Terriglobus albidus: one gene and its partner. The main gene of each other region encodes a partner of the protein of the gene in region 2 in a complex. Links are inferred from orthologs where the notes say so. Each region holds a gene or a part of one and is shown on either strand. Other genes may lie near its edges.

Region 1 (2,788 bases), 3.9 Mb from region 2 along the record:
CCGAGGCGATCCATCAGCGCACACCGCTGGCGATCGGCAGCAAGGTTGAAGTGGAGGCGCTACGCAGCGCGTTGGCGAAGTAATGTTCGAAGCAGAAGTGACAGATATTCGCGAAGCATCGCGACAGCAGGGCCGTTCCGTGTGGCAGATCTCACTCAGCCATACGGAGTTCGCTCCAGGTGCGACAGGTGTATTGGAAGCCACGGCACGCAGTGGAGCGAAGCTGGAGGTCCCGGTGCTTGAGGTCGTGCGGGACGAGGCCGGCGTTACGTGGCACGTGACCCTGAAGCCGTTGCTTGAGGGAACGGTGGTTGTGGGGCGGGTAAAGCCGGTTGCCAGTTAACAGTGGCCGTCTTTTTTGTTTGTCATTTCGCAGCGACCGAAGGGAGCGGAGAAATCCGCTTTTGGGGTAGAGAAGCAGATTTCTCCGCTTCGCTACGAAATGACAAACAAAAGGTTCGCGCGTAGCGCGAATGAATGCCCTTCGCGACGCGAAGGGCATTAAGAGAAGCAGGTCCTTCGCTTAGTCACCCCAGCCAGCGACGCTGGCCGGGGACCCGTTCGCTCAGGATGACAAAACCGAAGGATCGTGCCTAAAACTTTGTTTCCGGTGTGTATTCAGTGATGGCGTCTTCGCCCGCGACCAGTACGAGGTCTGCCATGCCCAGGAATAACCCATGCTCGACGACGCCGACCATGGTGTCCAATTGCGCCGCCAGGGCCGTGGGATCATCGATCTGTGTCGGGTCGCAGTCGAGGATGAGGTTGCCTTCGTCGGTGATGTAGTTGCCGCTGCCGTCCTTGGCTTGGCGGATGCTGCTGGGGTAACCCAGCGCACGCAAACGCTCCGAGACCAGAGGCTCGGCCATGGGGATCACCTCGATCGGCAGTTTGAACTTACCCAGCTTCTTCACGACTTTCGAAGAGTCGGCCACGATGATGAACTTCTTTGAGGCCGACGCGACGATCTTTTCGCGCAGCAGCTTGCCGCCGCCGCCTTTGATCAATGCCAGGCCGGGGGCAACTTCGTCAGCGCCGTCGACCGTAACATCAGTCTCGGTTGCTTCCGTAAAGCCGACGACGGGAATACCCAGCGATGCTCCGAGCTTCGCGGAGTCTTCGGACGAGGCGATGCCGCGGATCTTCAGGCCCTGCTGCACCTTTTCGCCAAGCAGCTTGATGAACAGGGTAGCGGTAGAACCGGAGCCCAGGCCCACGACCATGCCGGGTTGAATGAAGTCGAGTGCGCGTTTGGCAGCGAGAAGCTTGAGCTCGTCCTGAGTAGGCATGGAACTAGGGTATATCGGTTAGTCCAGGCTCCGAGGCAAAAGCAGGTCCTTCGCCTACGGCTCAGGGTGACAACCCAAATGCCAAGGATAAGAACAGGAAATTACTCGAGATTCAGGTCCTTGGCTTCCATCTTGCCGTTCTGCTGTTTCATCAGGACCTGCAGCTTGCCCTCGGCTGCCTCCAGGTCCTGCTTGCATGCGGCAGAGAGCGCCATGCCCTGCTCGAAGAGCTTGACGGAGTCTTCCAGCGGCAGGTCGCCCCGCTCCAACTGTTCCACTACCGTTTCCAGCGCTTTCAGATTCTCTTCAAAGGTTGGCATCGTCTCTTCCTGTTCTAGTTCAGCAGCTCCAGCACCTGTGCTGCGGCGGTGTATTTGCCGAAGGGGGCCGAGACCTGTACGCCCTCGACCTGGGGCCGCGTGTGAGCCAGCATCTCCTGCGCGATTTTGATGCCTTCGGCGCGTGCGTGGTCGGCTGAGACCTCGCCTGCCTTGTGCATGCGGAACATAATCTCATCCGGTACAGCGACGCGCAGGTCGTTCTTCATGAATTCGGCGTTGCGCAGCGAGGTCAGCGGCCAGATGCCGGCGATGACCGGGATGCGGAACTGCTCGACGCGGCGAAGGAAGGTCTCCAGCAGACGCATATCGAAGACTGGTTGCGTAATGGCGTACTCCGCTCCTGCTTCCACCTTGAGAGCGAAGCGGTGAACTTCGTTGTCCACGTCCGGGACGCCGGGGTTGGCGGCGACGCCGATGGCAAAGGCAGCGGACTCGCCGATTGGATTTTTGCCAAGATCCAGGCCGTGGTTCAGATTGCGGAGGACATTCACCAGGCCGATGGCATCCACGTCGAACACGGCGGTTGCATCCGGATAGTTCCCGAGCTTGGGCGGGTCGCCGGTCAGGCAGAGCACGTTCTTCAGCCCGATAGAGGAGGCGCCCAGCATGTCCGACTGGAGGGCCAGCAGGTTGCGGTCACGGCAGGTGACATGGATCAGGGTCTCGATGCCGATCTTGTGCTGGATCTGCACGCACAACGACTGTGCGGACATACGCGCGGAAGCGCGGGGAGAGTCGGGCACATTGATGACATGGACGCCAAGGTCGGCGAGCTTCTTTGCCCCGTCCAGCTCCTTCTGGCAGTTGACGCCGAGCGGCGGCACGATCTCCACCATGGAGACGAACTGGCGGTTGGCCAGCAGGCCGGCGAGCTTGGAGCGTTCGCCGAAGGCCGGCGGCTGGACGGCTGCCTGAGTCTCGTCGGTGACCTCGGCTTTGGCGGTCACCTGGGCGTCGATCGCGCGCAGGGCGGAGCGCATCGCCTTGATGTGGTTCGGCGTGGTGCCGCAGCAGCCGCCGATGAAGGTCGCTCCCGCCTTGGCAAACTTGCGGGCGAAGCTGGCCATGTATTCGGGTGAGGTCAGGTAGATGTTACGGCCGTCCACGGCGCGCGGCAGACCGGCATTGGGCATCGCCGCCAGCGGAAGGTGGGTGACG
Region 2 (5,357 bases):
TGTGGCGATCGAGCACGAGCATGCGCGAGGCATCACGTTCGGGCAGAGGCTGTTGTGCGATGAGCTCCTCGGGAAGATGGAAGTCGAAGTCGGAGACCAGCATCTAGAGGTCTCCTGTATGCGGTTTCGCCAGACGCACCGCCTCATCGAGGGCTGCCTGGGTCGCTTCCGGCGTGGGAACAGCTGAGGTATGTGGCGGCCACGTCACCGCCACACGGCTGAAAGGTTTGGGGATGAGGAAGCGGTCCCAGGAACGCAGTACCCAGGCGCGTTGCGGCTGCAGGTGAAATGCGCCCACGTTGGTTTCGACCCGATTCGCGAGGGCAGTTACGCCAGGCTTGGCAATCATGTTTGGACCGCGAGGCCCATCGGCAGTGAAGGCGCAGATATGGCCGTTGCGATAGGCGGTCTCCATGGCAAGCAGACCAACTGCTCCGCCACGCGAGCTGGAGCCTCGCACCGCCTTGAAGCCGAGACGTTCGACGGTGCGTGCGATCAACTCGCCGTCAAAGGACTGAGAGATAAGGATGGCGATCCTGAGATTGCGGAAGCGGTAGGCGGCCATCAGCAGGGAACGGTGCCAGAAGGCGAAGACACTGGGAGGAGGCATGCGATCGCCCGGAGTAACACCGGCAGCGCATATCTCCTCAAAGCGAAGCGTGCTGCCCAGAAGGCGGATGAGGAAGGCGGCGAGGCGCGGGATAAGAAAGAGCAGTATCCGTTGTTTGGCCGTCCATTTCATCCGCGTTCTTGTTAGATTCCGAGCTCGTTACGGATAGAGCTGGCGATCGCCTCGGCGTGATGCTTCATGCGAGCTTCGTCTTCCGCCTCGATCATCACGCGGGCAAGAGCTTCGGTGCCGCTGTAACGGATGACGACTCGGCCACTGTCCTTCAGCTCATCTTCGGCTGCGGCGATGGCGCTGACGATGGTGGGGAACTGGTCGAGCGGCTTCTTCTCACGCACCTTGACGTTGACGATCACCTGCGGGAAGACTTTGAGGTCTCCTGTCAGCTCTGCAAGCGATTTACCGCTGTAGTGCAGCACATTCAGTACAGCGAGCGCGGTCTGCAGGCCATCTCCTGTGGTGGAGAGAGCCGGGAAGAGGATATGGCCGGACTGCTCGCCGCCGAGCGATGCGCCTGTAGCCTGCATCTGCTCGAGGACATATTTGTCGCCTACCGGAGCGCGCAGCATCCTGATGCCGGAGCGCTTGAGTGCTGCTTCCAAACCCATGTTGGACATGGTTGTGGCGACGACGAGATCGTTGGCAAGCTGTCCGCGTGCCTTTAGATCGCGTGCTGCCAGCAGCATGACGGCATCGCCATTCACGACCTGGCCGTACTCGTCGGCAAAGAGAGCTCGGTCGGCATCTCCGTCGAAGGTGATGCCCATGGAGGCGCCGGAGGCTGTTACTTCGTCGGCGACGATCTCCGGATGCAGTGCGCCGCAGCCCTCATTGATGTTGCGGCCGTCAGGAGAGGCGTGGGTAATACGGATCTCTCCGCCAAGCTCTGCGAAGAGCTGTGCCGCAACGGAAGATGCTGCGCCATTGGCGCAATCGATAACGATGGTCTTGCCATCGAGAGAGAGGCCGGGAACCTGCCCGAGAAGGAACTGGATGTACTCGGCACGGTAGGCTTCATCGGCTTCAGGCAGTGCATTGGCAGCGATGGAGTCATGAGCAAGGTTGCTGAGGTGCCGGAAGATCTCCTCTTCCATGGCCAGTTCTGTGGCATCGGGGAGTTTGTAGCCATCAGGGCCGAAGAGCTTGATGCCATTGTCCTGCCACGGATTGTGCGAGGCCGAGATGACAACGCCCGCGCCAAAGCCGTGTTTGCGTGTCAGATACGCCACAGCCGGGGTGGTGATGATTCCGGCAAGGTGCGCAATGGCTCCTCCCGCTGTGAGACCGGCAACGAGTGTGGCGGCGATCCACTCAGAGCTCTCGCGGGTGTCCATGCCAAGCAGGACGTCCTTTGAGTCCCGCAGGGAGTGTGCCAATGCAAGGCCGGCGGCGTAGATGGTCTTCGGGTCGAGCGGAGCTTCGCCGGCGACAGCACGGATGCCATCGGTTCCAAAGAGCTTTCGCATATTGAATTTGAGGGTAACAGCTTGCCGTCAGGAACGCTTGCTGGTGACAGTAGCTTCCAGCGAGCCCTTGTGCAGCCGAGCGGTAATGGAGCTTCCGGGAGCGGCCTCGGAGGCGTCGCGCAGCAGCTTACCGTCTGCGTCATACACAAGGGCATATCCACGCTGCAGCACGGCAAGCGGAGACAGCGACTGAAGCGCGGTCGATGCGCCCTGCACGCGGTTCCGTTCGCTTGAAAGGCGATCGCGATGAGCGGTCAGCAGGCGGGTTTCAGCGATAGAAACGCGATGACGCGCTTGAGAGAGCTGCCGCGTCAGGTCGCGTGCAGCCAGGCGCTGATGCAGCGCAAGCAGACGTCGCTCATTGCGCTGAACCCCAGTGTTTACGGCAGAATTGGCGCGCCACGCAAGCTCATCCAGTCGTTGATAGCGGCGGCTGATGGAATCTTCCACACGATAGAGGATTGCCTGTGCATTGATGCGCGCAAAGCGCTGGCCGGCCTGCATGGTGGTATAGCGAGCGGCACGTACCAGCCGTTGGCTGAGTGTAGCTACATGGTCTTCAATGCGATGCTGGGCGGCTGTAATGAGTTCTGCGGCGGCCGATGGAGTGGGCGCACGCAGATCCGATACAAAGTCGGCGATGGTGAAGTCAGTCTCGTGCCCGACGGCGGAGACGATGGGAAGCTCACTGCCCGCAATCACACGGGCGAGAGCCTCGTCGTTGAAGCCGGCAAGGTCTTCGGCAGAGCCGCCTCCGCGGGCAAGAAGGATGAGATCCACGGCGTGGGGAGTTCCTGTTGCCCGGTTGAAGTAACGGATACCGTTGGCGACTTCCAGCGGGGAACTGGCTCCCTGTACTGCGGCGGGGTAGACCAGCAGATCGAGGCAAGCGTGCCGTCGCCGGATGACATTGACGATGTCGCGGATGACAGCACCGGTAGGTGAGGTGACGATGCCGATGCGTGTGGGAAAGGCGGGAAGCGGGCGCTTCCGGTCGGCATCGAAGAGACCTTCGGCCTGTAGGCGGCCCTTGAGCTGCTCAAAGGCAAGCTGCAGCGCTCCGGCTCCGCGGGGCTCAACTGATTCGGCGATGAGCTGAAGTTGCCCGCGCGATTCGTACACAGAGACGCGGCCACGGACCAGGACCTCCAGACCGTCTTCAATGCGGAAACGGTGTGTCTGTGCCTGGCGGCGAAAGAGCACGACGGGAAGCTGTGCCTCACCATCTTTCAATGTGAAGTAGACGTGGCCGGAGGTGGCTGGGCGGCAGTTGGAGACCTCTCCGAAGACGGAGATATTGCCGTATCCCTTTTCGAGCTCGCCCCGGATCAGCGAGACCAGTTCGGCGACGGAAAACGTGGTGCGGCGCGGCGCCGGCCGGGCCGCAGGTTCAGCCGGCTGAGGCGCAGCTTCGGGTTCTTCGAACGCGAAGCCAAGCTGGGGCGCGGTATCCGAGGTACGGCCTGAGCGGAGCTGTGCCAGCGTGGGCATAGCCTCTAGGTTATCGCCGGAAGTGGCTGAGGAGATAGAGGACCAGTGACAGGACGATGCTGATTACGATACTGGTCCCTAAAGGGATGAAAATCTGCCAGTTACGTCCACGGAAGCTGATATCGCCGGGAAGCCGGCCCAGGGGGAGCGAAAACTTCCCGGCAACCAGGAAAATGAGACCCGCGAGAATCAACAGGCAGCCGGTAGCGATCAGCATGCGGCCGATGGAGGTCATTGACACGCCTAGGCTAAAAGGTCGTTGGCTTCGCGCAGCAGATCGGTTGGATGAAGCGGTTTGGTTAGAACAGACCACGGTTGCGGCTGCTCTCTGGAGCGGTCCATCAGACTTTTCATCATGGAGTAGTAGCCCGTGAAGAGCAGGACACGGCAGTCCGGCTGCTCTTCCGTCAGGCGTGTGGCGAGAGCGACACCGTCCTCTCCGGGCATATTCACATCGCAGAGAAGGAGGTTTGGGTGGAAGTCACGGGCAGCAGACAAGCCATCTTCCGCTGTATAAACAGCGCGTGCATCGAAGCCATTTTCCCGAAAAATGATCCGCAGGGTATCGGCTACGAGATGCTCATCATCAACAACCAGGATACGGCGCATATGTATCTCCTGCTTCGGTGGAATGCAGGGCAGGTCAAATTGCCACAAGAACGACAGCGTTTCCGAAGTACTTGGGGGTATATTGCGCCGTGCCGACGCCGGAAATCCAATTAAACCTTCTTAAGAATGCTGGATTTCCGGCCCGGTACTGAAATGGGATTTACTGACGCGCGCCGGGATTCAGACGCTGATCGGCGATGGAGCCGGCAGCAGTCTTGGCTTCCTTGTCCTTGAGCTGTGCGTAGATTTTGCGAGCCTCAGCCTGCTGGCCCTTGGATTCGTAGAGAGAGGCGAGCTGCAGCTGGGCGGTTGCGGCCGGAACCGAATGATTCGGCTTGGCGATGAGTTGGTTGTAGATGTCGATTGCCTTCTGGTCCTGTCCGTTCTGGCGGTACAGGCTGGCCAGGGAAAGCTTCGCCAGCGAGGCGAGGTCGCCGTTCCAGGAGCCGGCAACCTTTTCAAGGGTGGCCTGCGCCGTGGAGATCTGGTTCGCTTCGATGGCGGTCAGGCCGGCGAAGTAGAGCGCGAGCTTGCCGCTTGCGGTCATGCCGTAGCTGTCAGCCACCTGCTGGAACTTCTCATGGGCAGCCTTGGCGCGCTCCTGTGCCGAAGGGAAGGTCTTGACCCCCTGCTGCGGCGGAACACCGGGTTCGGCGATGTCGGACTGATAGACCCCCATAGCCTCGCCAAACGCGGCATTGGCGGAGTTGGAACGCACGTTGTAGATCACCAGGCCGCCAATCACGACGAGCAGAACAACAAGGATACCGACGACGTAGCGAATCACGGCGCTGCGATTCTGCTGGGCCCACTTCAGGCCGTGCTCGGTTGCGGCGACGTAGGCGTCTGGCTGCTTCAGGGAGTGGCGGGTCTGGCTGTCCAACGTGATGTTCCTTAGGTCTCGGTAGAGGTGCCGTGCCCGGAATGGGCACGTAATTTCTAAGTTTAGAGCATTTTCCCTGTTGCCGGGAATCCCGGAGGGGTATGCAGCGGCGTTTTCATTGCGGAAACGCCCATAGATGCGGAAGCCCTGCCCTACACCTACAGGGAAAATGCTCTATCAGTGACCGGTTGCCGCTTCAATCTCGGTTACCTGCAGCACTTCGCCGGGTTTCAGGTAGCTCTTGCGGCGAAACCAGTCCTCCATGGAGCTCTGTAGACGA

What was found. Proteins that work in one complex are often made in the same cells at the same time.
Region 1: the proteins of xseA (region 2) and xseB are in contact, whole or in part, in a cryo-EM structure (PDB 8TXR), measured with the Escherichia coli proteins. The link is inferred for Terriglobus albidus from one-to-one orthologs.

What each region holds. Positions count from the first base shown.
Region 1 is NZ_CP042806.1:6,085,431-6,088,218, reverse strand. It holds xseB (exodeoxyribonuclease VII small subunit), read right to left. Parts: upstream 1,610-2,788; coding sequence 1,391-1,609; downstream 1-1,390. Other genes in the region: FTW19_RS24320 (bifunctional homocysteine S-methyltransferase/methylenetetrahydrofolate reductase), read right to left, coding at 1,624-2,788; rpiA (ribose-5-phosphate isomerase RpiA), read right to left, coding at 594-1,289; FTW19_RS24335 (hypothetical protein), read left to right, coding at 83-343; fbp (class 1 fructose-bisphosphatase), read left to right, coding at 1-83. UniProt on the Escherichia coli protein: Bidirectionally degrades single-stranded DNA into large acid-insoluble oligonucleotides, which are then degraded further into small acid-soluble oligonucleotides.
Region 2 is NZ_CP042806.1:2,173,857-2,179,213, forward strand. What follows is about bases 1,354-4,174. They hold xseA (exodeoxyribonuclease VII large subunit), read right to left. Parts: upstream 3,586-4,174; coding sequence 2,122-3,585; downstream 1,354-2,121. Other genes in these bases: glmM (phosphoglucosamine mutase), read right to left, coding at 1,354-2,094; FTW19_RS08785 (DUF2905 domain-containing protein), read right to left, coding at 3,596-3,820; FTW19_RS08790 (response regulator), read right to left, coding at 3,829-4,174. In the rest of the region: tRNA preQ1(34) S-adenosylmethionine ribosyltransferase-isomerase QueA, read right to left, coding at 1-103; FTW19_RS08770 (lysophospholipid acyltransferase family protein), read right to left, coding at 104-742; more of glmM, read right to left, coding at 754-1,353; more of FTW19_RS08790, read right to left, coding at 4,175-4,194; FTW19_RS08795 (tetratricopeptide repeat protein), read right to left, coding at 4,355-5,077; FTW19_RS08800 (hypothetical protein), read right to left, coding at 5,255-5,357. UniProt on the Escherichia coli protein: Bidirectionally degrades single-stranded DNA into large acid-insoluble oligonucleotides, which are then degraded further into small acid-soluble oligonucleotides.